DNA from 2 places in the Pseudoalteromonas sp. TAE56 genome. Region 2 is predicted to be linked to the other one. Evidence: predicted binding sites of a transcription regulator. Region 2 holds the regulator's gene; the other holds the start of a gene.
What was found. The regulator LexA, encoded in region 2, represses DNA repair genes until DNA is damaged. The targets are predictions, from matches to a motif close to TACTGTATNNNNATACAGTA.
Positions count from the first base shown of each region.

Region 1: L656_RS0110555 (YebG family protein) is a predicted target of LexA. The motif match lies at 2,573-2,592, and genes of this name have one in related genera.

Region 1 covers NZ_AUTN01000101.1:24,968-35,417, forward strand. Annotated here, with positions in the region: gene fadR (fatty acid metabolism transcriptional regulator FadR) at 86-799, opposite strand; gene dsbB (disulfide bond formation protein DsbB) at 1,186-1,704, shown strand; gene L656_RS0110545 (DUF6170 family protein) at 1,706-2,008, shown strand; gene L656_RS0110550 (ComEA family DNA-binding protein) at 2,033-2,329, opposite strand; gene L656_RS0110555 (YebG family protein) at 2,644-2,961, shown strand; gene putP (sodium/proline symporter PutP) at 3,239-4,717, opposite strand; gene L656_RS0110570 (EAL and HDOD domain-containing protein) at 5,050-6,276, shown strand; gene L656_RS0110575 (MlaA family lipoprotein) at 6,339-7,070, opposite strand; gene ccmI (c-type cytochrome biogenesis protein CcmI) at 7,080-8,333, opposite strand; gene L656_RS0110585 (cytochrome c-type biogenesis protein) at 8,334-8,795, opposite strand; gene L656_RS0110590 (redoxin family protein) at 8,795-9,364, opposite strand; partial or broken gene L656_RS0110595 (heme lyase CcmF/NrfE family subunit) at 9,361-10,450, opposite strand, start outside.
Region 2 covers NZ_AUTN01000117.1:12,156-25,781, reverse strand. Annotated here, with positions in the region: gene L656_RS0113830 (STAS domain-containing protein) at 1-229, opposite strand, end outside; gene L656_RS0113825 (SCO family protein) at 380-997, opposite strand; gene cyoE (heme o synthase) at 994-1,923, opposite strand; gene L656_RS0113815 (COX15/CtaA family protein) at 1,936-2,925, opposite strand; gene L656_RS0113810 (hypothetical protein) at 2,954-3,448, opposite strand; gene L656_RS0113805 (SURF1 family protein) at 3,438-4,178, opposite strand; gene L656_RS1000000123670 (DUF2909 family protein) at 4,193-4,501, shown strand; gene L656_RS0113800 (cytochrome c oxidase subunit 3) at 4,404-5,279, opposite strand; gene L656_RS0113795 (cytochrome c oxidase assembly protein) at 5,315-5,845, opposite strand; gene ctaD (cytochrome c oxidase subunit I) at 5,845-7,437, opposite strand; gene coxB (cytochrome c oxidase subunit II) at 7,437-8,579, opposite strand; gene lexA (transcriptional repressor LexA) at 9,062-9,679, opposite strand; gene L656_RS0113775 (PaaI family thioesterase) at 9,847-10,287, shown strand; gene L656_RS0113770 (hypothetical protein) at 10,288-10,668, opposite strand; gene L656_RS0113765 (membrane protein) at 10,982-11,707, shown strand; gene L656_RS0113760 (chaperone modulator CbpM) at 11,790-12,110, opposite strand; gene L656_RS0113755 (DnaJ C-terminal domain-containing protein) at 12,110-13,078, opposite strand; gene L656_RS0113750 (endonuclease) at 13,310-13,626, shown strand, end outside.

The DNA.
Region 1 (10,450 bases), on a different contig from region 2:
CGTTAAATTGTTTAAAAATCATATAATGTGGTATTAATTTTTACAGATACAAAAAAACCTGCAAATGCAGGTTTCTCGTTTAGATTTAATCCATTATATCTGAGGGCATATCGCCACGGATTTTTTGCCAAATCTCACCTGTTTGATGACCGTATTTACGCATCATCGAAATAGCGCCATCGTGCTCTTTATTTTCTGCCAAAATTGTTAAATCTTTATAAAACTGACGAGCAAGTTCACGAGTTCCGGCATCAGAGAAATAATGACAACCAATCTTTGAATAAAAGCCCCTAAAACCGTTGAGTATTAATACATAAATACGGTTATTACCCGCAACGGCTAATTCGTGATGAACTTTATAATCGTAGTCAGCAAATGCCTGCGCAGTGTCTTCTAGCTCATGGCTTTGTGATAAAATTTCAATTACACGTTCAGGATTTAACTTAATTGCAGCACGTGTATAAATAGCACTAATATTAGTACGTGCAGATAAAAGCTGATCTGTCAGCTCTGGCATCTTGTCTTCATCTAAGCGCGCTAATGTTTCAAGAATATTTAAGCCTGACGTTTCCCAAAAGTTATTTACTTTTGTCGGTTTACCATGCTGAATTGTTAACCAACCATCACGTGCTAAACGCTGTAATACTTCTCTCAAGGTCGTTCTTGTAACACCAATTAACTCTGAAAGTTCTCGCTCGGCAGGTAGAATTGAACCTGGAGGGAAATCGCCGTTCCAAATAGATTCAACTATATATTCTTCAGCAAATCCTGCTGGGCTTTTCGCTTTAAAAATTCTCATCCAGTTCCCACTCGAATTAATCAACACTCATCGTTTTACACGAATAACTGACTGATTGTACCAGACGAAGCATAACTAACAAGTAAAGTCAGGTATATTAATAAGCAAATGAGTAGAAATTAAAGATTAATAAATAATAAAATTTATATTTTTATAATTTAGCTAAACTGCACAGTTCTACTGGTAATATTCATCGTAGGTACATTGTTATTTGTTATGTATTAATGAGGCCTAATAGATCATCATGTCGCCCCTATTGGGGCATTACCGAGTAGTCACTAATTTCATCTTAAAAAAAGTGACTTCGGTAGCTTTTTTTTCCTTTTTGTTGCTGCATACTTTATCCTGCGTCATAATCTAACGTCTTATTAAAACGCGGAATTTTTATGAACTGGCTTGCGCAATTACCCACCCAACGTACCCCATGGCTTTTATTTACAGCCATCGTTTTTTTACTGGAAGTGACCGCTCTTTTCTTTCAATACCAAATGGGGTTAGCGCCTTGCATAATGTGCATATACCAACGCACCGCTGTACTAGGCTTATTAGGTGCAGGAATTATAGGTTCGACTAAACCACAGAGCAAAACAGTTCGTATACTTGCGTATGTAATTTGGGGGATATCGAGTGTTTGGGGATATTTAATTGCTCGCGAACATATTGATATGCAAACCACCACAGATCCTTTTGCATTCAGCTGTGAGTTTGAGCCAAACTTCCCGTCATTTATGCCGTTACATGAATGGATACCTAGCTTTTTTCAAGCAACCGGGGATTGTGGAAATATAGATTGGCAATTTGTTGGCTTGAGCATGCCTGCTTGGATGGAAATTATATTTGGGGTTTTCTCACTAACACTATTTATTATAGTTATTGGCCGTTTATTAATTAAAAAGTCGATTTGATATGTTTACATTTTTTTCAAGCCAATTAGATGAGCTTAAACATCTAAAAGTACGCAAGCGTCAGGACGTAATAGCACTTTCGTTAAGTATGCTATCGCCAATAGATAAAGTTTTACTACGTATTATAAAATTATTGTTACTTAGCCCATTATTTTTAATATTTACGGTATTTGAAGGCTGGATATTAATCCCTTTTTTGATACTTGGTGGGCTTTGCTATCCGCTACTAACAACACCTATTGAAATTAACTTTGCTAAAAAGCACTTAAGCGATGCGCTAAAACAACTTAATCAGGGCGTATAACGCCCTGATTATTCCTTACTCGCTTTAAAGTGATATTTTCCCTTCTAATTTGGCTAATAGTTTTTTACCAATTCCTTTAACTTGTGATAAATCACTGACGCTTTTAAATTCGCCGTTTTCCTCTCGGTAATCCACAATTGCCTGCGCTTTTTTCTTTCCTATGCCAGGTAGCTTAGCAAGCATCTCAGCATCTGCATTATTTATACTAATTGTCTCAACATGAGGCATTTGCTTAGTTACTTCCGATAATTGTGCATATACGGTAGTTGCAGGTAGTAGGCATAATAAGCTTATAATTAATAAATTTTTTAACGTTTTCATCAAACTTGTCCTTATTCTTCTTTTCTTAATTTTGAATGTTGCTCAGGAAAACTAAAAAATAAGGAACTGTAAAGCTCATCACTTAAAGTGTACCTAAACGCATTATCACTATGATCCGAAATCCTGAAAATGCAGCTGGTACAACAAAGTGATTGCTTAACTAAAGTAAAGTTACCGTTTTTTGTCAAATTTAAGACACCTAAAAATTAATACTTCGCGCTTGCAAATTTACGCCCAAACCATTACTGTACATAAAAACAGTAATCTAATGGTTTTTACAAACCACGGTGCCAAGCAATTTTGCAGGAGAAATCATGGCTGTTGTTGTTAAATATGTTGTAGAACGAAACGGAGTCGAGCGTATGACGTTTACTACCAAAAAAGAAGCTGATGCTTATGACAAGATGCTCGATATAGCAGAATCACTTGAGCTAATGCTAGAAAAGGTAGACGTACCGCTTAGTGAGCAACAAATTGAATCACTTGCTTTAGAAATAGCGAAAAGCAAAGATGACTTTATGACCATACTAAAGGGCGGTAAAGATCCAGTTGTTACCAAAGCGCCAGCAAAAAGTAAAAAGTCAGATAACGTTGCATCAATTGAAGATAACAACGATAAAAAAGCAAGTTAACTCGTAGATTGCCCTTTCCTCGGTCGGGACAAACTAAATAAAAAAAGGGAGCAACTAAGTTGCTCCCTTTTTTATTATACCAATTCGCTTTATTAAGTGATCTATTTTGAGGGTGGAAAAACGTATTGATAGCCAGTCAAAAAATTCGCTATTTAGTTGTTCTAAATGATAATTTTTCAACACAGGTAGTGACACGTTTAGCCCCGCAAAATGATTAAGTATTATTGCGGATTGGTATTAATTTACTACCCATTCAAAAATGGGCAGTAATTACTATTTAAAGCTCTTTTTCTACTTCATCAAATAAAGCGGTAATGTTTTTCTCAGGCTCTTTTGTAACTAAGCTAACAACAATAATTGCGATGCTCGCTAAAATAAAGCCTGGTACTATTTCGTACATAAAGCTGCTTAAGCCTTCACCATTTATAGTAAATGGTCCATATATCCAAATTAGTACAGTAAACGCACCTACTAACATACCTGATAAGGCGCCAGCAAAATTCATACGTTTCCAATAAAGGCTAAACAATACAAGTGGTCCAAACGCAGCTCCAAAGCCAGCCCAGGCATTACTTACTAAATCTAATATAGAGCTATCTCTGTCGTAAGCCAAGTAAATAGCAAACATAGCAACTATGGCTACACTAATACGGCCAACAGCAACTAGTTCTTTATCGCTAGCATCTTTACGTAAGAATGTTTTATAGAAATCTTCTGTTAATGAGCTTGAACTAACAAGTAACTGTGAAGAAATTGTACTCATAATGGCAGCTAAAATTGCAGCTAATAAAAAGCCAGCAATAAGTGGGTGAAACAATAACTCAGAAAGAATTAAGAAAATCGTTTCAGGATCTTCAACTACAATATTATTCTCATAAGTATAAGCAGCACCAAATATACCAGTACCAACAGCACCAATGGCAGCAACAATCATCCATGTCATACCAATACGGCGTGCTTTAGGCATATCTTTAACACTACGTACTGACATAAAGCGAACAATGATATGTGGTTGGCCAAAATAACCTAAGCCCCAGGCCATTGCAGAAATAATACCTAATGCAGAGCCTGCACCAATCCAGTTAAGCATATCTGGGTTTACGCTATGCAGAGTTGACTCTAGGGGTTGTTCTAGTAAAGAGTATGCAACGGTAGGCACAAGAATAAGTGCAATGAACATAATACAACCTTGCACAAAGTCAGTTAAGCTAACCGCTAAAAAACCGCCAAACAAAGTATATAAAACAACTACACCTGTCGTAATGTATAAACCCATTTCATAACTTAGACCAAATGAGCTTTCAAACAGCTTTCCGCCGGCTACAACACCTGATGACGTATAAAGGGTAAAGAAGACGATAATTACTATAGCTGATACAACACGTAATAAGTTTGACTTATCATTGAAGCGATTTGAAAAGTAATCTGGGATTGTTATAGAGTCATTTGCTTTTTCAGTGTACACACGTAATCTAGGTGCAACTAACAGGTAATTTAACCAAGCACCAATCACCAAGCCAATTGCTATCCATGTACTACTAAAACCAGTAACAAACATCGCACCAGGTAGGCCCATTAAAATCCAGCCACTCATATCCGATGCACCCGCAGACAGTGCAGCAACGCTTGGAGATAGATTTCGTCCACCTAACATGTAACCAGATACATCGTCAGTAGATTGCTTATATGCATATAGTCCGATACCTAACATTACAACAAAATATAATGCTAGTGAAATAATCATTCCTGTTTCCAAATTAGCCTCCGCATAATTATTAATAACAGGCTCTTAATCCGAATATTGACTCTTAAAATATTATAATAAAGACACTATTAGGATAAAAACCATTCTCGCTGACTATATCATGCTTAATAATAAAATCTCCAACTTGTTGCCCCCAGCTGATACAAAAATACTCATGTTGAATAATTTTAAAGCTAATTGGTAAAATATAATAAATTAAATACAAGAAACTCCTTAATTTATAATGATAATTTATTAATCATGCAAATATACGTAATGCTATTTTGAATCTTTTGCCATATATTATTACAATACCTAATTACATCACTCTTACGGAACTGTTTATGTATTTTTACGCTGCACGTCAACCGATTTTAGACAGAGATAAAAAGCTCATCGGATATGAGCTTTTATTTCGTGATGGCGTTGATAACGTATTTCCCGATATAGATGGTGACGAAGCAACAACACGACTTATTGAGGGAAGCCAGTTTAATTTTGGTTTAGAAGATTTAACCGATAATAAACCTGCCTATATAAATTTCACCCTAGAAACGCTGTCAAAGGGTTATCCTACTCTGCTAGGTAAAGATACAATAGTTGTAGAAATACTTGAAACGATTCAGCCTGGTAAGCGTTTATTAGCTATTGTTAAAGATTTAAAAGATAAAGGTTACACTATTGCTCTTGATGATTATATTCATCAACCTGTATGGCGTCATTTTTACCCGTTCATTGATATCATTAAAATAGACTTTTTAACATGCGATATAGATACAATAAAAACGGTTCTTAACGATTTAAAACCACACTCGCATATTAAGTTACTTGCCGAAAAAGTTGAAACCTACGAAATTTACCAACAAGCTTTAGAGCTTGGGTTTGATTATTTCCAAGGGTTTTTCTTCTCAAAACCTGAAATGGTACAAAGTAAGGCTTTACCGCCTTCAGAAATGGCATTAGCTGAATTACTCTACGAAACATCAAACATTGATATGGATCTTAAAAAAATCACTGACGTGTTTGAACGTGATGTAAATCTGTCTTATAAGTTACTTAGGTATTCAAATTCTGCCGCATTTGCTCGCCGCGCTGAAATAAGTACCATTAAGCAAGCCCTTATAGTGCTTGGTGCCAATGAAATTAAAAAGCTATTGTCACTACTGTTTGCAGCACAAGTATCTGCAGATAAACCTGTAGAGCTAATTAGGCTATCGCTTACACGCGCTCGATTTGCTGAATTACTGGCTATATCCCACGGACAATTTAAAGACACTGGCATGGCGTTTTTAACCGGTATGATGTCTCTTATGGATGCAATTTTGGATGAGAGCATGGAAAGCGTCATGAAAAAACTTCCACTTTCTAATGATATAAAAACAGCGCTATTAAACGACGAAGGCTTATTGGCAAAATACTTAAACTTAGTTAAGTATTATGAACAAGCAAATTGGTCTGCCGCAAACGAACTAACGAAAGAACTAAACCTAGGTAAAAAAGTTCCCGATGCCTATCATGAAGCACTAGCTTGGGTTAATGAACAAATGCAGTTAATAGTTAACGAAAAATAAATATCTAAACAGCAAACAATAACGCCAGCATTTAGCTGGCGTTTTTGTGAGTGGCTTTTCAATTATAAACTTTCTAAAAAGTCTTCATCAAAATCAGCTGGCTCTTCTTTAATTGGCGGGTTGCCGTCGTACAGTTCATAAATTTGACGCTGAAAGTAAATATCTTTTACAAATAAGTACGGATCAAGTGAATCATTTAATAACCCCTCTTGTGGGATTAATGATGCACGTGCCTCAACTGCTTTTAAAACAAACACTAGAATAGTTTGTGGAGTCGTTAGCGCAACTTCAGGTAATACAAAGTTGTCGACTACATCACCAGTCAGATTACGTGCTGTTGTGGGACCCATGCCTGGTAGCATTAAATAAGCGCCATCACCCACCCCCCATACACCCAACGTTTGTCCAAAGTCTTCATCTACAATTTCAAGGCCTAATGAGCTAGCAACATCAAAAATACCAAAAATACCAACTGTAGAGTTAACTAAAAATCGCGCTAAGCTCACACTTGCATTACCCGACTTACCTTGCAAACCCGCATTAATCATATCGACAGGCGCTGTAATATTACCTGTAAAATTAACAATACCGTTTCTTACCGGTACAGGCGTTACTTCAACATAACCTACAGCAACGGGGCGCAATAAATAAGCATCCAATACATCCATATTAAAATCGTATAACGGACGATTAATACTTTGCAGCGGATCTCTGTCATCTACTTTGCTTTGTGGTACTTGAGCACACCCGGCTAGTATCAATAAACATAAAAAAGTAAAACTGTGTTTTAACATCTAACGTCCTTAAGGTATTAATGTATCAATTTGAAGTTGGTAGTCACTTACACTTTCACGCTTTAACGACTCTGAATGACCTTCTAGCTCACCAGAACTTGGCATAACAGAGTCATCTATAGAGATACGCGCTGAAATAATAATATTTTCTGCACTAGACAAGTTTAGCCCAGCAACCATTGCACTACTATCACTCAACTCAACTGTAATTGGAAATGAATATTTAGCGAGCTTAACAGCAGCTAGCGGCATTGGCGAACCACTTGCTGCTTTTGCAAATATAAACAAAATACCGTCTTTTGGCTGTTTATCTATAAGCTCTTTTGCAATGTCGACTGTAACTGCAATAGCACCCGTTGTATTAGTAACTGGCATAACAGAGCCTTCCGTTTGCATTTGCTGCTCAATATCACTAATACGCTCGGAAATCATGCTATAACGAGAATCATTTTTTTCCATACTGGCAAGTAAAACTTCAAATGCAGCTTTAGCTTGAGGCCAATCTTTACGTTCATAGGCAATAAGTGCTAATAACGAAATTGCATCTAAATTGGTAGGCTCAACTTTCAGTACTTTTGAGAGCATACCTGCCGCACGAGTCATATTAGCTTCGCTGCCTTCTAGTAATAAAACTTGGCTATAACTAATAAGTACCTGCATATTATCAGGATTCATACGTAGTGCTTTGTCAAATGACTGCTGCGCCATGTCAAATTCATTAAGCGACATAGCAACTCGCCCAAGTAGCATCCAAGCAACTTCATCATCGCCAGAACGACTAAGCTTAGTACGAAGTGCCAAAGCAAAAGCCTGCAGCTCATTTTGGCTAAGCGGCTCACCTTTTTGCATTACAGCACGTTCACCATAATCAGCTAAATTATCCATTGCATCATGCCAAGCCGAAATTTGCTGCTGGCTACCCGTTAGACCATAAAAAACGCCTGTTAGAGCAAGAACAAAAGCGCCACCCGTTAAAGCAAAAATACGATTATTACCTTTGCTGTTTAGTGATTTTTCTGGTGATAACTCATTCAATAAGCGACGTTTTAATTCAACAATTGATTCTGCATGACTTACGCCATCAATACGTTGATTATCTAAATCAGTTTGTAAATCAACTAAACGCTGCTCATAAATGCTAATTAGCTCAGCATTGGCATTATGAGTAATTGTTTGAACGCGCTCTTTTTTTAAAAAAGGCAACATCACAAATCCAAGAGCAACCAGTGTGAGTAAAGCAAAACACGCCCACATTAATATCATTTAACTTTGCTCCTGACGTTTATTTTGTTCAATTAGCTTAGCTAACAGCATTTCGTCGTCGCTGCTCCACGTTTGTTTTACTGATGCTTTTCGTTGACGAATAACAATAAATCCAAAGCCGACTATTACAATTAATACAGGTAATACCCAAAGTACTAAAGTAGCGGGTGTAACGGGTGGGTCGTAATGAACAAAATAACCAAAGCGGTCTATCATGTAATCAATCACTTCGTCTTTGCTCTTACCTTCTTTCACCAGTACGAGTACTTTATCGCGTAAATCTTTAGCAACAACGGCGTCTGAATCAGCAATATTCTGATTTTGACATTTAGGGCAACGTAGCTCTTTAGTTAGCTCTTCAAATAGTATTGCTTGTTTATTGTTATCAAATTGATAGCGATCTTGCTCTGCAAACGCACCCATGCTCACAAAAAGACTAAGTGTAAGTAAAAACCACTTCATTATTTAAGCTCCTGCATAATTGGCGCAAATTTAGCTCGCCATACTCGCGGGTTTATATCACCTGTATGGTGCAGTAAAATAGTGCCGTTTTTATCAACTAAAAATGTCTCAGGCGCACCCGAGACACCTAAATCCAACGACAAAGTACGGTGTAAGTCTAAAATATTAAATTGATATGGGTCGCCCGCACGTTGTAGCATATCAGTCACCTCTGTACGAAGTGATTGCATATTAAATGGGCCATCAAAGTCAGCGTCGTAACCTTGTACGTAATAAAGCCCAATAATTTTAACGCCTTGCTCACGTAATTTAGTTAAATAGCCAAGTTCAACTAAACATGTCGGGCACCAAGTACCCCACACGTTTAATAAGTAAACTTCGCCTTTTAACGACTCGTTAGTCCACTCTTTATTGTCTTGCATCAAATCTGGTAAATTAAATGCGGGCATTTCTTGGCCTAACCGCCCCGTTTGAATTTCACGAGGGTTAGCAAAAAGTCCTTGGTATAAAAACACACAAACAAATGCAAATACTAAAAGCGGCGCGAGTGCTAAAATTTTACGGTTCATAAAACACTCTCCGGTGCATCTTTACGGGCTGTTTTAGCTGATGTACGGTAGCGTTTATCAAACAAAATCATGAAACCTGCAAATGACATAAGCACACCACCAATCCATATCCAGCGTACAAATGGTTTATGATAAATGCGAAGTGACCATGCATCACCACTTAACTGCTCACCTAACGCTAAATATAAATCACGTTTAAAACCGGCATCTATTGCTGCCTCAGTCATAAACTGCATACCTATATCATATTTACGTTTTTCAGCATGTAAGCGTGTTACCAGCTCATCGTTTTTAAGCACCGATACAACGCCCGCATGGCCGCTGTAGTTTGGTCCGCGAATAGTTTTAACACCATCAAAGCGATATTCATACTCATTAAGCTGTGCGGTTTCACCCGGTTTCATTGATACGTCACGCTCTACTGAATAAGCAGAGGTCAGTGTTACGCCCGCAATAATAAATGCAATACCAATATGCCCAAGCACCATCGCCCAGTAACTGACAGTAAAGCGTTTTAAACCTTCTTTTAATGTGCCGTGCACTGCGGCTTTGGTGTAAATATCAATCCCTGTTGATATTGCAATCCACACTGCAAGCGTTGTCGCTAATAATGTAAGAGGCTTTACTAAATCGTAACTTGAGAACAACCAAGCGCAGGTAATCACGACACTTGCTAATACACCCATTAATATTTTGTTTTGTAAGAAAGCCCATTTATTTTGCTTCCAACGTAAAAGTGGTCCTATTCCCATCAAAATAGCAAAAGGGACCAAAATTATTGCAAACATCTTATTAAAAAACGGTTCACCAATAGAAATGCTACCTAAGCCCATTTCTTTATGAACCATTGGCAATAAAGTGCCTAACATAACAATTAATGTAGCAACGACTAAAAATATATTATTGAGCCATAACGCAACTTCGCGTGATACGAGCTTATATCGACCTTCACTGTGCACTTGTGATACACGCATTGCATATAATGCCAAGCCACCACCTACAACTACGCCTAAAAAGGCGAGTATAAATAAGCCTCTATCTGGGTCAGTCGCAAAAGCATGTACCGATACAATAATACCCGAACGT
Region 2 (13,626 bases):
TATTAATTGTATGCGTTAAGGCCTCGCTACTGCCTACCCATATTATTTTGTGCTGTATGGTAAGTAGGTGCTTTTGTAAGGCGCATAAAAGTTGAATTGAGGCAGTATCAGCAGAAATTACATCGTTAATATCAAGACAGATATCATCGTTGCTATTGAGTTCTTGTAGTAAATCTTGATGTAGTGTTTCAACTTGCGAAATAGCAAGTTCGCTCGGAAGTTTTAGCATTAAGTAAGTGCATTCCCTGTCAATTCAATTCATAACAAAAGCTTAGCCCTAGTTATTAAAATTGCCATAAAATGCTTAATTAAATTTAACTTGTCGTTAAAAAACAAAAAAGGAGCCTAAAGCTCCTTTAAAATTGTTAAAAAGTAAAAACTAGTTTTTGTAGTAATCAGCTATTTTTTTAAACTCTTCAGTTAAAGTAGTCGCATTAATTAATGGCACACTACCTTGTTTAAATTCGGGTTTAAAAATAGCTCTTACGGCTCCATGTTGATCAACCATAGCGACCGAAGCACTATGATCAACTGCATATTCTGATTCACTACTATCGCTAATGGCGTAAATTAAGCCAAGCTCTCGAACAACAGGAAAAAGGTGTTTATGCTCTCCTGATACAGCTAAAAAATCAGGGTTAAAGTAATCTATATATTGCTTTCGTTTAGCTGGTGTATCGCGTTTTGGATCAACCGATAAAAACCAAACTTGCAGCGGATAATCTGCTTGTAAATTTTTATAAACAGCATTTAACTTAGCAAGTGTTAATGGGCAAATATCTGGACAGCTTGTATAGCCTAAAAATACTAAATTCCACTGCCCTAAAAATTGTTGTTTAGTCACTAATTCGCCGCGCTGATCGTTTAGCGTAAAATCAGACAGTGGCTTTGCATTTTCGTAAATCAATGCATCTACATCTGGTCGGCTATTTTCATTTGAACATGCTGATAAAAACAAAACTAAAATAACAATTAATCCAAGCCATAACTGCTTCATAAAGGGAGCCATTTATCTATAAATAAGATTACAAAGAGTACCATTAAATGAATAATCGAAAAACGAAATAAGTCCATTGCAGCCTCATCATTTCCAGCAATTTTTAATTTAACCGCTTTATATATAAACACTGCATTTAATACACACGCACCTATTAAATATATTAATCCAGACATACCAATTAAATAAGGCAATACGCAAACTACAGCGAGTAAAACAGAGTAAGCAACGACGCACGTTTTACAAAAATCGATACCGTGTGTTACTGGCAGCATAGGGATTTTAGCGCGTTCATAATCACTTTTTCGTGCTATAGCCAGCGCCCAAAAGTGTGGTGGGGTCCAGGTAAATATTATCATTACGAGTAACCAAGGGGCTGCTGCCATTTGGTTTGTTTCTGACACCCAACCTAATAATGGAGGCATTGCGCCAGCCAATCCACCTATAACAATATTTTGCGGCGTTGCACGCTTTAAAAATGATGTATAAACAAATGCATAACCTACCAATGCAAATAACGTTAATATAGCGGTTAAGACATTAGCCCACACCATCAGCATAATAAAGCCAGCAACCCCAATAACAGCTGCAAAACTAAGCGCATGTGTTTTACTTAAGCGCCCTTTAGCCACAGGGCGATGACGAGTCCGTGCCATTTTTGAGTCTATCTCGCTATCAACCACATGATTAATAACCGCTGCAGCAGCAGAAAGTAGCCCTATACCTAACAAGCTAATAAACTGTACGACCATACCGCGCCCCACATCGGGAGCCAGCGCTAAACCAACCCAAGCTGTTAGCACCAGCATGGCTACCACTTTAAATTTACTAATTGCTAAGTAGTCTTGCAGCAAACTATGAGTACGCGAAATTAGCGATTGAGTATTAACGGGTAGCAGTATTTTTTTATCAATTATAAGTGCCATCATATTTCCCCTTTATGTGCGTGATTTTAGGTAATAACACAACCTAACCATGCTTAATAACAGTATGGCAGCCATCAAGTTATGCGCCAGTGCAACTCCCAACGGAATATGCCAATGTATTAAAATAAGCCCTAAACTAATTTGGCACAGCAGGATAAGTAATACGCTCACAACACAATTTTTAATTTTTTTAGAGTACGCTTGTCTGTATATTTTCCACATAATTAATGCCAGAACGATGCAAGTAACGAGCGCCCAAATGCGGTGTAATAAATGAATAGACATACGCGCTTGCTGTGATAACACACCAAACTCATAATTACTGTGCTCAAGTGGTAATTGAAATACGCTACTCAATGAAAACGGTTGTGCGTAATTACACAATGGCAAACCACTACAATGCGGAGCGGCGTAATTTGCAGCCAGCCAACCACCAAGTGCAATTTGGATAACCAACACACTAAGCGCTACTAAACTCAAACCAAAATAGCGTTTTGCGCCGCTATCGCCCCCCATAATAGGTTTTGCGGTTAGCCGTAAATATAAAAGTGTTATAAGTGACAAAATACTAAAGCCACCTAATAAGTGGCCCATTACAATAAGAGGCTGAAGGTTCATGGTTACTGTCCACATACCAAGGGCAGCCTGAAACACCACTAGTAGAAGCAAAGCCAAAGGCAATTTAACTGGCGTAGTTGGATATTGGCGTTTTAAAAAAGCCAACACAAATAAACCTAAAATAAGTAAGCCTAAAGTACCTGCAAAATAGCGATGAATCATTTCTTTCCACGCTTTTGCGGTTTCGAACATCATATCGGGGTAGCTTTGAGTTGCTAAAGCAATATCGGCCTCATGCTTAGGTACCGTTAAAAAACCATAACAGCCAGGCCAATCAGGGCACCCTAAACCTGCATCGCTTAAGCGGGTGTACGCACCTAAAGCAACTACAATCAAAGCGAGTAATCCTGTTATTAATACTAAGTTTTTATAATTTTTATACATCAGATACTCCAACTTAAGATCAACTTAATTAGCTAGAACGAGAATAGTTAAGTAATTTTTTTAGATCTTTTAATAACCCTTTTTGTACTAAACGGTTTTCTTGTGGCTCGGCCTTAAAGGGATATTCAAGTACCACTAACCCCATATGATCAATTAAATATAAACTTGCAGGATTTAAACTCTGTTGCTCGGTAATAATTTTCCATGGTAGATTTTTATTGTCGGGGCTTCCTATTACAGCCATATCAACCTTACCTTGGTTTTTACCAAGTGCCACATATAAGTTATTAAGTGCATTGAGCTGTTCGCTGCATGGGGTGTTACATTCGTTTGAATAATTAAGTGCGATAGTCCATTGCTTGGGATTATTTTGCGGCCAATTTTTAAGTTTTATTTCTTGGCTTAAAAACTCTCCATTATTAGTAATTGCAGTAGGCAACCAATCAAACTTTAATGCGCCATATGCCAAAACTAATGGGATTGCGCAGCAACCCACAAACAACAAAAGGGGATTATTTTTCATTATGTGTCCTTTTTTTACTCGCAAAAATAGCAACAACAGCACATGCAACAGCAATTAAAAACCATTGCACAGCGTAGGCATTATGTTTTTGAGGGCTCATAACAACGGCCTCATAATGAGGTGTTGCAATCTCATCACCAGTACCTTGTCTGTAAGCCATAAAATTAATTAATGATTGCTGGCTTTGAGTGCTCAGCATATTTAAGTCGATAGATTGGATTCTTTTAGGTAAGTCGTTATTTGTAGTTTTATCTTCAAGCGTAAAGCTACTTAAGTTATTTTCTTTTATTTGCGCTTTAAGAATAAAAACACCTGTAGGCAGAGTAACCTTTGGCAGTGTACCTCTAGATATAGGCGCTTTTACCCATCCTAAATTAACTAAAATCACTTTTTCTTCGCTGTCTGGCTTTAGTAAAGCAAGTAAGTCGTACCCTACTTGCCCGTTATAAACTTGATTATCTAAAAGCCAATATTGGTTTTGTACAAACTGCCCTTTCAACTCAACCAATACACCTGTTTTGTTCCAGCTATCAGGCAGGTTAAGTAATTGAGACCAGCTCATCACACCACGAGTCTGTTGCTTAGCAATAGCGGTTAGTTGCTGCTGCTTTTGCTCACCTCGCTCCAACTGCCAAAACCCTAGTCGCACACACACAAGTACAACAACCACAACCATACAAAGTGTGATTAGTGAACTAAGCTTTTGTTTGTGCCATAAAACTAACTGCATAAAGGGTCAACTCAGTGATTATTAAAATTATTATCGTACTGTTGTTAATATTTATACTTTTTAACTTATTTAGAGCATTGTTTATTATGGTGTCAGGGAAAACTGGGGGACGACCTATGTCTCACTTTTTAGGTCGTCGCGTATTGTTTTCGGTCGTTGTTTTAGTTGTTGTTATTGCAGCGCTTAAACTTGGTTTTATTAAAGCAAATAATTCGCCAATAAACGCTACAGCACATATACAAATACAAACAAACACAGCCACACCACATCAACAAAGTGCCAATACCAAGCCGCTGCTTGAAAAGCAAAATGCTTATCTTTAGTAAAGTGCCCTTTTAATATCCGTAAAAATATTACAAATAAAAGTACGGTTCCAAGGGTTACATGCATGCCATGAAAACCTGTCAGTAAAAAGAACGTATTACCGTAAATACCTGCATCTAGCGTTAAGTTTAAATCGTTATACGCATGAATATATTCCTCAACTTGTAACCCTAAAAAGCAAACACCCAATAAAATAGTAGCGCCTAAAAAAACTTTAAGTGGAGTACGTTTATTGTTTTCCATCGCTACATGGGCAAAATGAAGAGTAACTGAAGAAGTAAGCAGTATTAAGGTATTAATAAGCGGTAAACCTTGCCAGCCCATAGCTTGAGTAGTTTCGCCTGCAGGTGTTGAAACTAGCGGCCAAACAGCTTCGAAAGTTGGCCATAATACTTCATTGGTCATTGCATTATTGCCTGCGCCTCCAAGCCAAGGTACCGACAATACGCGTGCATAAAAAAGCGCACCAAAAAAGGCCATAAAAAACATAACTTCAGAAAAAATAAACCAGCTCATACCTTGCCTAAAAGAGCGATCCATTTGTGCTGAGTACAAACCTTGATCCGACTCACTAATTACATTTTTAAACCAGCTAAACAACATATACACAAGCACAGCAATACCGGCATAAAGCAGGTAAACCCCGCTCCCCCCTTCTTTGCCTACACTCATAACTGTTAAGCCCGCCCCTACTGCAATAAAAAACAATGCAACAGCGCCCACAATAGGCCACGGGCTTTGCTCTGGTACATAATAATGCTCATATTCTTGATTCATTTTATTTACTCCTAGTTTCACACTAGTTTAAAAAGCTAGTTATTACTTGCCACCAGCTGTTCACTAATATCAAATACGGTATAAGATAAAGTTAATTCTTCAATGTCGCTTGGCAGTGCGGTATCAACATAAAAAAGCAATTTAAATTCAAGTTCTTCCCCTGCTTTTAGAGGTTGCTGTTCAAAGCAAAAACAAGCTATTTTATGTAAATACTTTGCCGCTTTACCTGGCGAGACTGATGGTACAGCCTGCATTACTTTATCTAGGTTGCTGTTATTTTTAGCACTAAACATTACTTCACGCATTGCACCGGGTTTTACCACAACACTGTATTCTTTTGATTTAACTTCAAACGGTGCACCTCTTTGCGCGTGAGTAGTAAAACTAACGCCAACTTCTCGGTTTTGTATTATTTGCGTACTTTGCTCTGCTTGCTCAAGCGAAGGTTTTCCATTAAGCCCTGTTACGTCGCAAAACACGTCATACAAAGGTACTAAAGCAAAGGCAAAGGCAAACATGCCTATGCAAATAAGTACCAAACGTTTGAGTAGCGGTGCGTGTGTCATTACTTGATTACCGGCGGCTTAGAAAAAGTATGATATGGCGCTGGAGAGTCAACTTCCCACTCAAGCCCTTCTGCCCCTTCCCATACTTTTGCAGGTACTTTATCGCCACCGCGTGCACATTTAATTACCACAGCTACAAACAACAATTGCGATATACCAAAGGCAAATCCACCAATACTTATGATTGCGTTAAAGTCGGCAAATTGGAGTGCGTAATCGGGAATTCGACGCGGCATACCGGCAAGCCCTACAAAATGCATAGGAAAAAACAGTACGTTCACGCTCACCAGTGATAGCCAAAAATGCCATTTGGCTAACGTGATATTAAACATATTGCCCGTCCACTTGGGCAACCAGTAATAAGCCCCTGCCATTATCGAAAATACGGCCCCTGTTACTAATACATAATGAAAGTGCGCCACTACAAAATAAGTATCGTGATATTGAAAGTCAGCAGGTGTAATTGCCAGCATCAATCCCGAAAAACCACCTAAGGTAAACAGCACAATAAACGCAATACTAAAAAGCATTGGCACTTCAAAAGTTATTGAGCCTTTCCACATTGTGGCAACCCAATTAAATACTTTTACGCCTGTAGGTACCGATATAAGCATGGTCGCGTACATAAAAAACAACTCGCCAGCGACCGGCATCCCAGTGGTAAACATATGATGAGCCCATACAATAAAGCTCAATAGTGCTATGGAGGATGTGGCGTATACCATTGAGGCATAGCCAAAAAGTTTTTTACGAGAAAAGGTAGGTACTATTGTAGATATAATGCCAAAGGCAGGAAGAATCATTATGTATACTTCGGGGTGACCAAAAAACCAAAAAATGTGTTGGAACATCACCGGATCGCCACCGCCTGCGGCATCAAAAAAGCTGGTCGCAAAGTACTTATCGGTAAGTACCATAGTGACAGCCCCTGCAAGCACAGGCATTACCGCTATTAATAAAAAAGCAGTAATTAACCACGTCCATACAAATAAGGGCAACTTCATCCATGTCATGCCGGGGGCACGTAAGTTCACTATGGTTACAATCACATTGATTGCGCCCATTATTGAGCTAATCCCCATAATATGTACGGCAAATACAAACAATGCAGTATTATCATTACTGTATGTTGTGGACAGTGGTGCATAAAAAGTCCAACCAAATGCAGGACCCCCACCAGGCATAAATAACGATGCCAATAGGATTAAAAATGCAAACGGTAAAATCCAAAAGCTCCAGTTATTCATTCTTGGCAATGCCATATCTGGCGCGCCAATCATTAGCGGTATCATCCAATTAGCAAGGCCTGTAAAGGCCGGCATAACCGCACCAAACACCATAATTAAACCATGCACTGTGGTCATTTGATTAAAAAAGTGAGGGTCGACCAACTGTAAACCAGGTTGAAATAATTCAGCTCTGATCACCATGGCCATTCCACCACCAATTAAGAACATGGTCAGCGAAAAAATTAAATATAAACTACCTATATCTTTATGATTAGTTGTGTAAAGCCAGCGTTTAAAACCTTTAGCTGGGTGATGAGCATGATGAGCTTCATTGGCGTTAGGTTGTTCTACTATGCTACTCATTAGTTCGCCTCCACTTTGGCATCAAGTGCTGCCTGTATTTGACTCGGTTGAATAACATCACCCGTATCATTACCCCACGCATTACGTTTATAAGTAATAACCGCTGCTAATTGCTTTATAGATAACTGCTTGGCAAATGCTTGCATTGCCGTACCAGGTCGTCCATGGATAACTACATCAATGTGATCTTTTATACCGCCAAGCACTATCGGGCTGCCTTTAAGTGCAGGAAATACACCCGGTAATCCCATGCCAGTGGGCTGATGACATGCAGCGCAATTGGCCATATATACTTGTTCGCCTAAAGTCATTAATTCTTCTTTTGGGAGGGTTTTATCAAGTAATGCGGCATCTGCTAATGCTGCTTTTTGTTTAGCCTGCTTTGCATCTGCAAGCCATGTTTTAAAATCAGCCTCAGATTTAGCAACCACCACAACGGGCATAAAGCCATGATCTTTACCACACAACTCAGCACATTGGCCTCGGTAAGTACCTTCTTCGTTTATGTTCGTCCATGTTTCGTTTATAAAGCCGGGATTCGCATCTTTTTTAACTGCAAAATCAGGTACCCACCAAGAGTGGATAACATCGTCAGAAGTCATTAAAAATCGTACTTTTTGATTTATTGGCAGTACGAGAGGTTTATCAACCTCAAGTAAGTAGTTAGGATTTTTATCTGCAAGATTAGCGATTTCATCTTGCGGGGTAGATAAAATAGAGTAGAACTCTACATCTTCGCCCATATATTCATAATGCCATTTCCATTGTGAACCTGTAATTTTAATAGTGAGATCAGCTTTGCTGGCATCTTCCATTGCAATTAGGGTTTTAGTAGCTGGTACTGCCATAGCAATTAAAATAACAAACGGAATTGCAGTCCAAAGTATTTCTACTTTAGTGCTTTCGTGAAATTGGGCAGGTACAGCCCCTTTAGATTTACGGTGATGAATAAGTGCCCAGAACATAATTGCGAACACTATCACCCCAATCACACAACATATTATAAATATAGTCATGTGCAGCTGATATACATTATTGCTTATATCGGTTACGCCTTTGCGCATATTGTATTGGCTGTTAGCCAAAACTGGGTGCGAAAAAACACATAATATAAGCCACAAGGTAGAGGTCAGTTTACCCATGTGGTGGCTCCTTTGATGCTATTGCGAATGCAAAGCGAAGAGGCATACGGCTTAAACGCCAATTCGTTATTTTTATTTTTTTAGCCAATCTCATTTAATATTGATTGGTTTTGCTGCGCCAACAACGTGTTTGTGTATATTGTGTGTTCTCAAAACTAAAAAGCTGTGAGTTATTATTAGCTCAGCACATTAACAATTAGCTAAAAAATGAACAACAAGCAAGTTTTAGTATAAAAAACAATCAGGTTGTAATTGGGTAATTAACAAAAAATCAGCAACTAGCTAGGCAACAGGAAGTTCAAAAGATGAGAAAAACAAAGGGGTTTAACGCATTTGGAGGGGAAATTATAAGTGCAAAAAAGTTTACAGGTTGAATAGTCAGTGGGCTGTTTACGCCCTATTTTAGTACGAATTTTAAAACAAAAATGCGTACTAATTAGTACGCATTTATAAAACTGCTTGTTTAAAAGCTATTTTTAAAGTCACATCCAATCAGCGTTTCTTATAACGCCAACGGCTAAGCCTTCAATATTAAAAGACTCATTCTCAAGATCTACTTCAATAGATTCAAAATCGTCGTTTTCAGCATGAAGTAATACTTTACGACCTGCTTTCTCAAGACGTTTTACAGTTACGTCTTCGTCTAAGCGGGCAACAACAACTTGTCCGTTTTCAGCGGTTTGAGTACGATGTACAGCAAGTAAATCACCATCCATAATACCAATATCTTTCATGCTCATACCGTTAACGCGTAGTAAAAAATCTGCAGCCGGTTTAAACATTAATGGATCGATTTTGCAGTGACTTTCAACGTGCTCTTGCGCCAAAATAGGTGAACCAGCAGCAACACGCCCTATAAGCGGTAAACCTAATTGTTCTGGCTCTTCTTCTTCAATTAACTGAATACCACGGCTTGCACCTGGCTTCATTTTAATGGCGCCTTTTTTAGCAAGTGCTTTTAAATGTTCTTCAGCAGCATTGGCACTTTTAAAACCTAATGTTTGCGCTATTTCAGCACGTGTAGGAGGCATACCAGTGTCTTTAATAAAAACTTTAATTAGTTCGAGTATTTGAGCTTGGCGGTTCGTTAATGGTCGCATACAACTGGTTTTCCATACAGTACATTTAACTGTGAGTATATACAGTTAAATAAAAATCGCAAATTTAAATTAAGCCTTAAAATAGCCAAAGTAATTTCACTTGTGTACATTTTAGGGATATAACTAAAACTAAGTTTATAAATGATAAAAAAAGCAAAGGAGTCATTATGAGTATTTGGTATCAACCTATTACTTTAGAGTTTTGCAAACAGCTAGATGAAGGTATAAATGGTCAAGGTACGCTGATGAAAACTATGGGGATAGAAATCACAGAGATTGGCGATGATTACTTGGTTGCCACAATGCCAGCAATTCCTGAGCATCATAACCCAATGGGGATGGTTCACGGCGGTGCTAACGTTGTACTTGCCGAAACAGTTGCCAGCTATGCAGCTAACTTTGTTGTCGATTTTACAAAATTTTACTGCGTGGGACAGGAAATTAGCGCAAGTCATTTAAAAGCGTCTCGTAACGGCACTTTAACAGCCACGGCAAGAGCATTTCATATCGGTAAACGTAGTTCAGTATGGGAAATAAAAATTACAAATAGCCGCAATGAGCTGTGCTGCGTATCTAAAATGACCGCAGCAGTCGTAGAGCGAAGATAGTTACTTTTCGATTGGGTAAATTGTAATTTCCATACCCGCACCAATCGCAGATATACGTAGTAATGTATCTGCATCTAAGGCTTGATTAAAGCACTTAGGAGAAGTGCCTGATTCAAAACCAATATCAAACGTTCTACGTGAACAGCTTAACCATTGCTTTAGCGCGTTACGCGAACACGATTCAATAAGCTCACATATATGGTTTATTGCTTTGTCAGGCGTGTTTACTACACCTGTTGCTTCAATACGCGCTAATTGACGGTATTCGTCTTTGTCATAATGTAAAATCGTAGCGACTTTTTTCAAGTCCGCCACTAGCAAACTAATATCTTGCTTTGATTCAAGCTCAAGATCTACATTTAAAAATTGAATTTCCGACATCGTTTCGTATTTATCCTCTAATAATTTCATTGCAAACTTTAACGCAGTTTTACCGTTATACCAAATCAACTATGCTCTATTAACCACTTTATATGGATATTTCGCAGCTTTTAAGTATTTATTAGCATTTAAAGCTAGCTAGATATCAAACATTCAGCTCAATTAAACAAATAAATCATGTTAGCAATTTAAGTGTAATCTTTTTTATTTTTAAATGATTACAGTAAGCTATAGTTTAAACTGCGACAAAATGTCGCAGTAACTTATCTCATTAATGTAATAAACTAGCCTCTAAAAATAATAAGACTAAAACATGAATAAAAAAATATTTAAACATGCTCGCAAGTTACATAAATGGTTAGGTTATTTATTAGCATTACAAATTTTAGCTTGGCTATTAGGTGGTTTAGTAATGAGCGCTATCCCTCTTGATAAAGTTCATGGGAAGCATCTTGCAACACGCACTCTTAATAACCCATTTACGCAAGCTGATTATGTTGCCTCCCTTGACGATATTGCATCTCAGGTGGCTAATCCAACACAAATAATTTTTGAGAACTTCTTAACCACACCTATAATTACAGTTATAAATAAAGATGAACAGCAAAGCTTTAACGGTATAACAGGCCGGCCTTTTGAGCCGCCAACTAAAATACAAATTACCGCAAATGCTAAAGCACACTTACTTATTGATGCTCAAGTGACAAGCGCTGTATTGCTAAAGCAAGGTATGCGAGAAGTTGGATATAAAACCAATGTTTGGCAGGTACAATTTGACGACACATTTAACACAACACTGTACTTGTCAGAAAATAACGGCAGAGTTGTCACCGTTCGCAGCACACTCTGGCGAATTTTCGACTTTTTTTGGATGTTACATATTATGGATTACGATGAGCGAGAGGATTTTAATAATCCGCTGCTTATTAGTTTTGCAGCAACCAGCGTACTTTTTTGTTTAAGTGGAATATTACTACTTATACAAAATATACGACTAAAACGATTTATCCGAATTAAAAGTAAGAATAAATCAAAGTAGTCATATTTCATATTGGTTTTTGAGAACTAGCTCACTCTCACCATAGAGTAAGTAAGCCCTAGGAAGTACACAAGGGCAGATTTTATTCCAAGTGTTTAAATCGACTCAAATGTCGCTTTAACATTTCGTTTTCGAAAATCAACTCATCACGCTCATCCAGTAATTGTAAAACTAAGGCTATTGCCGACCAATCTAACGAAAAGTCATGTTGAATACGGGCCGCTTTTTTAACTAAAGTCACTGCAGATACCGTAAATTGCCACTGCGTAACATGATCCCCCTCAATTGGAACCGCAATATTATGCTCAACTAGCTCATATAAAATTGCTTCGCTAATATCACTGCTCAAACATAGCTCTTTGCTAGTAAGTAAATCGTCTTTTTGTGTCACGATAATTTGCATTATAGTTTGCTCCAGTTATTACGGGGATCAAAGTGAGCTTTTTCGGCTAATTCTTCCCACAGTTTTTTACTGGCATCATCAATAGATGTTGGATTAACAATTTTAAGCACAGCAAATAAATCACCTTTGGCTTTTTTACTCATTAATCCCTTACCTTTAATACGCAAGCGTTGACCAGACTGACTATTAGATGGAATAGTTAATTGGATTTTGCCTGCCAACGTAGGCAAATTTATTTTTGTACCAAGAGCCGCTTCCCATGGTGCAAGAGGGACGACTATATTTAGGTTATGGCCTTCAACATCAAATAATGGGTGAGGCACTAAACTAATTTGTAAATACAAATCACCATTTTGCCCATTTGCTGACCCTAATCCGCCTTGCCCTTTTAGTCGAATTCGCTCACCATTTACTGAACCTGCAGGAATTTTCACTTTAAGTGATTTTTTAATTTCAGAGACACGCCCACTGCTATCTCGCTGCGGTAACATAAACTCAACAGGCTTAACGGTATCAACTAAAGTCTCTTCAAGAAAAATCGGGAACTCTATTTCCACATCTTGTCCTTTTTGCGCGCGGGCGGCGTTACTTCTGCTCTGCCCGGAACGATCGAACCCACCAGCTCCGCCAAACATTGAATTAATAAAATCAGAAAACTCTTGGTCGGTTTGAGGATCGCTTTGCTGGTAATTACTTTGCGAAGAGGTATTTTTACCACCATAATTACCTTGCTGTTGACGAGCACGATTTTGCTGGTGACGACGTAACTCGTCGTATTTTACACGTTCTTCTTTGTTATGAATGACTTCGTAAGCTTCTGCTATTTCTTTAAACTTATCTTCTGCTTGAGGCTCTTTGCTTACATCTGGGTGATATTTTCTGGCTAACTTTTTATAAGCTACTTTAACCGCTTTATCGTCTGCATCAGGCGATATTCCAAGCACTGCATAATAATCAACAAATTTCATTTGCAATCCAAATCCCCATATTGAGTAAGCTTTAAGCATACTCCTTAACGGGTAATCTTGTGTGGTTAAAATACGATAAATAGTAAGAAATAAATGAATAGTGAAAATAACTTTAAGTAAAAAATTAATCAGACACCTTTTAGTAATATAAGTACAGGCCTTAAGTTAACTTTATCTTTTATCTTCAAGGCTTTAAACTGCCTGTTCCTGTAGTTCACATTTGTGATGGATATGACTCGATTTATTCTGGCCTTACTGGCTTGTTGTGTGTGTTTTTCGGTATCTGCCGAACAATTTACCCGTTTTTCAACGGCTAAAAGACATTTAATTAAAACCCTCCCTGACAACGCCAAAAGTATTTACTGCGGTTGTGATATTAAAAAAGAAGGCAAAAAACTCACTCCTGATCCTTCTAACTGTGGTTACATTCCTCGAAATACACTTACCCGCTCAGGCAAAGTAAATGTGCGAGCACTACGCATTGAGTGGGAACATATTGTTCCGGCGTGGGAATTTGGTCATCAGCTACAATGTTGGCAAGATGGCGG